2 regions of the Streptomyces sp. NPDC029674 genome follow, and region 2 is predicted to be linked to the other one. Evidence: predicted binding sites of a transcription regulator. Region 2 holds the regulator's gene; the other holds the start of a gene.
The links. The regulator HspR, encoded in region 2, represses chaperone genes until heat shock. The targets are predictions, from matches to a motif close to TTGAGNNNNNNNNNCTCAA.
Positions count from the first base shown of each region.

Region 1: lon (endopeptidase La) is a predicted target of HspR. The motif match lies at 774-792, and genes of this name have one in related genera.

Region 1 covers NZ_JBJDPY010000009.1:216,150-218,540, reverse strand. Annotated here, with positions in the region: gene lon (endopeptidase La) at 1-751, opposite strand, end outside; gene ACI2L3_RS22900 (methyltransferase) at 982-2,016, shown strand; gene ACI2L3_RS22895 (GNAT family N-acetyltransferase) at 2,208-2,391, shown strand, end outside.
Region 2 covers NZ_JBJDPY010000002.1:311,129-313,519, reverse strand. Annotated here, with positions in the region: gene dnaJ (molecular chaperone DnaJ) at 1-782, shown strand, start outside; gene ACI2L3_RS05355 (heat shock protein transcriptional repressor HspR) at 787-1,242, shown strand; gene ACI2L3_RS05350 (hypothetical protein) at 1,364-1,879, shown strand; gene ACI2L3_RS05345 (LuxR C-terminal-related transcriptional regulator) at 2,110-2,391, opposite strand, start outside.

The DNA of each region.
Region 1 (2,391 bases), on a different contig from region 2:
CCTTCTCGCCGTTGATCTCGCGCAGCTCCTTGCGGACGGCATCGAGCTGGCGCCGCAGCAGGAACTCGCGCTGCTGCTTGTCCACGCCCTCCTGTACGTCCTTGGCGATGGACTCGGCGACGTCCTGCTCGGCGAGATGCTCGCGCAGCTGCTCGGTGGCGAGCTTCAGACGGGCGACCGCGTCCTCGGTCTCCAGGAGCTGGACCTTCTGCTGAGTGGTCAGGAACGGCGAGTATCCGGAGTTGTCGGCGAGCGCGGAGACATCGTCGATCTGGGTGACCCGGTCGACGACCTGCCAGGCGCCGCGCTTCTTCAGCCAGCTGGTGGCGAGCGCCTTGTACTCCTTGACGAGCTCGGTGACGGCGCCGGGCAGGGGGTCGGGCACGGAGTCCTCGACCTGCTGTCCCTCGACCCAGAGGGCGGCGCCGGGACCGGTCGTGCCCGCGCCGATGCGCACGCGGCTCCGGCCGCGGATGAGGGCGCCCGGGTCGCCGTCGGAGAGCCGGCCGACCTGCTCGACGGTGCCGAGGACGCCGGTCGCGGCGTACGTCCCGTCGATGCGCGGAACAAGCAGCACCTTCGGCTTGCTGTCGCCACTGGAACGGGCGGCGGCCTGCGCGGCCTCCACCGCGGCGCGCACGTCGGCGTCGGACAGGTCGAACGGAACCACCATGCCGGGCAGGACCACCTCGTCGTCGAGCGGCAGCACAGGCAGAGTGAGCGGTGTGTACGAGGTGGACTCAGTAGCCATGATCTCCCCTTCGGCATTCAAGTTGAGCTGTATCGACTCAATGGTTATGAGCTACTGATTGTTCCCCGGTCCGTGTTCGCTCTGAGCGATCACGGAAAAGTACGGAAAAGTGCTCCGGGGCCCCCTGGCTCGTTATGGCTCGTTCCGGTCACGCGTCTCCCCCATGCCGTTCCCTCCCGGCCGTCCCCTTGGGACCGTGGACCTCCGACTCTCACGGAGGGGATTCCAAGGTGGACACACCCGAGAACGGTGACGGCGGCGTGCGGGACGTCACCGGGCAGCTCGTGGACCACGCACTGGGGCATCTCTTCTCGGCGGCGCTGCGCACGGCGGCGCTCTGCCGGGTGGCCGACCACCTCGCGGCGGGCCCGCGCACCGCCGAGCAGCTGGCCGGACCGACCGACACCCACGCCGGGCACCTCCGCCGCGTCCTGCGCTACCTCGCCACACGCGGTGTGTTCCGCGAGGACGCGGCGGGCTCCTTCCACCTCACCCCGCTCGCGGACGCGCTCCGCACCGACGTGCCGGACTCCTTGCACGCGGCGGTCGTGATGCTCACCGACCCGGCGTTCCAACGGACGTCGGCGGGCCTTGAGGAGACGGTGCGCAAGGCGGGCCCGTCCTTCGAGCGGGTCTTCGGGAAGCCGTTCTTCGCGTACCTGGCCGGGGACCCCGCGCTGCGGGAGCTCTTCGACAGCGGCATGTCGTCGCTGTCGGGTCCGGTCGACGCGGTGATCGCCGGGACGTACCCCTTCCCGGAGAAGGGCACCGTCGTCGACGTCGGCGGCGGCCGCGGCGGACTGATCCGCGCGGTCCTGCGGGGCCGGCCCGGCCTGACCGGCGTCCTCTTCGACCAGGCGCCCGCGGTGAGCACGCACGTCCTCGCCGGGGACGAGGAGATCCGGGGCAGGTGGCGGGCCGAGTCCGGCGACTTCTTCACCGGGGTCCCGGAGGGCGGCGACATCTACGTGCTCAAGCACGTCCTGCACGACTGGCCGGACGCCGACTGCGTACGGATCCTGCGCAACTGCCGCGCGGCGATGGCCCCGGACACCCGCCTCCTGATCGTCGACTGCGTCCTGCCCTCCGGCAACGAACCCCACATCGGCAAGACCCTGGACGTGGCCATGGCAGCGATCGTGGACGGCCAGGAACGCACGGAGGACGAGTTCGCCGCCCTGCTCGTCGGCGCGGGCCTACGACTGACCCGCATCCTGCCGACGGAGGCGTTCCCGTCGATAGTGGAGGCGGTAACGGCGGCCTGAGCCGAAGACGCCCCTAAGGGGCGCGGGGAACTGCGCGACCAGCCACACCCAACCGGCACCCGACACCGAAACAGGCGGCAGCCCATGGCGGCCAAGGCGCAGAGCACCAGCCGGGCGAGGGGGACGCGCCGCTCAGGTGCGCGGACGCCCCTGGCTCAGACCGTGAAGATCAACAAGTGCAGAATGACCGCATGTCGACGACAAACGCCCCCGAGGCGGCCCGCCCCACCCCGCACCCCGCGACCCTCGACGACGCCGCGACGATCGGCCGCACCCTGGCCCTCGCCTTCGACGACGACCCGATGATGCGCTGGTTCTTCCCGGACGCGGCCACCCGCGAGGCGGGCCTCGGCCGCTACTTCGCCACGCTCCTCA
Region 2 (2,391 bases):
CCGGTACGCGTACGCAGCCGAGGCGCGGCCAGGACGTCGAGTCCGAGGTCACGCTGAGCTTCACGGAGGCGGTGGACGGTGCGACCGTGCCGCTCCGGATGTCCTCCCAGGCACCCTGCAAGGCGTGCTCCGGCACCGGCGACAAGAACGGCACACCGCGCGTGTGCCCGACCTGTGTCGGCACGGGCCAGGTCTCGCGGGGCGGCGGCGGAGGGTTCTCCCTCACCGACCCGTGCATGGACTGCAAGGGCCGCGGGCTGATCGCCCAGGACCCCTGTGAGGTCTGCGGCGGCAGCGGCCGCGCCAAGTCGTCGCGCACCATGCAGGTGCGGATCCCGGCCGGTGTCTCGGACGGGCAGCGCATCCGCCTGCGCGGCAAGGGCGCGCCCGGCGAGCGGGGCGGTCCGGCGGGCGACCTCTACGTGGTCGTGCACGTCGACACCCACCCGGTCTTCGGCCGCAAGGGCGACAACCTGACGGTCACGGTTCCGGTGACGTACCCCGAGGCGACGCTGGGCGGCGAGGTGAAGGTGCCCACCCTGGGCGGCCCGCCCGTCACCCTGAAGCTCCCCGCCGGCACGCCCAACGGCCGTACGATGCGGGCCCGCGGCAAGGGCGCGGTCCGCAAGGACGGCACCCGGGGCGACCTCCTGGTGACGGTGGAGGTGTCGGTTCCGACATCTCTCTCCGACTCCGCGAAGGAAGCCCTGGAGTCCTACCGCAAGGCGACTGCGGGCGACGACCCGCGGGCAGAACTGTTCCAGGCCGCGAAGGGAGCGTGACCCCATGGATAGGGTCGGCCGTCGTCGTAATCCGTACCAACTCACCGACGAGACACCCGTGTACGTCATCTCGGTGGCCGCCCAGCTGAGCGGTCTGCATCCGCAGACGCTGCGGCAGTACGACCGTCTCGGGCTGGTCTCCCCGGACCGCACGGCGGGCCGCGGCCGACGCTATTCCGCCCGCGACATCGAACTGCTCCGCACGGTGCAGCAGTTGTCGCAGGAAGAGGGCATCAACCTCGCCGGCATCAAGCGCATCATCGAGCTGGAGAACCAGGTGGCGGCCCTCCAGTCCCGTGTCGCGGAGCTCTCCGCGGCGGTGGACGGAGCCGCCGCGGCGATGCAGCAGCGGGAGGCGGCGGTGCACGCCTCGTACCGCCGCGATCTCGTCCCCTACCAGGACGTGCAGCAGGCGAGTGCGCTGGTGGTGTGGCGGCCGAAGCGGTCGACCGAACAGTAGTTTCCATGGCCCGGTCACTGATCACGGGCTGAGTACTCTGAAGCGGGGCCGGGAGGTGATGACCTCCCGGCCCCGCTTCAATGCGTACGTAAGGGTCTGGGTACGGGGAGTTGAACTGACCATGGCCATGGTGGGCCTGTTCTGGATCGCCGAGGGCGATGTGTACGTGGGGGCGAAGCCGGCAGGCCTCGCCCCCGGGGTGCGGCTGACGCCGGAGGGCGTACTGGCCCTCGGCGACAAGCAGTCCGGAGTGTGGCCGTGGGAGGACATACACGCGCTGACCGTCGACAACGTTCCGGTGAAGACCCTGAAGCGGCAGGTGGGCGCGGTGGTCGACCTGGCCCTGACGGTGGGCCTCGGCGGCAGCGACGAGGCCCCGACGGTGACGGTACGTCTCACTGACGCCGAGGGCGAGGACACGGAACTGACGGCGTACACGGCGGCGGCGGTCGGCTACTCCCAAACGGAGTACGACCTCTCCCGCGAACTCCTGTCCCGCCTCACGGAGGGCGCGGGCTCCCTCCTCACCACCCTGACCGCGATGTCCGACTGGGGCCGCCGCCATGAGGGCGGGTCGCCGCGGGCGGGGGTGCGGGAGGCGCTGCTGCGGGAGTGGGTGAAGGAGGCGGGCGGCTGACCCGGTCCGGCCGTACGACGGCGAACGCCCCGGATGGCTACGGGGGGCAGCCGACCCGGGGCGTTCAGGGGAAGCGGGAGAGGCTCACCGGCCGGCTGGCTGGGGCTGCCTCCTCCGCTGCCGTCCACTGTGCAGGCCGGACGCAGGGTCCGGTAGCGCCATCTTGTTGCGCCGCAGCGAGCTGAGGCCCGCGCGAACCGCGACAATCCGTACGCTTACACGCTTACGCTTCACTCGGCGCGCCGCAGAATCCCGGACTGCCCGATCAGGAAACCGAGTTGGGCCCGGCTGCTGCTGCCGAGGGTCGCGGCGAGTTTGGCGATGTGGACGCGGGCGGTGCGGATGTTCATGCCGAGCCGGTCGGCGATCTCGGCGTCGGTGAGGCCTTCGACGAGGAGCCCGGCGATGGCGCGCTGCCGTGGGGTGATGCCGCCCTCGGCGGGCTGCGGCGCGGCCTGCGGCCACATGGGCGTGGCGAGCCGCCACAGCCGCCAGAAGGTGGTGGCGAAGTA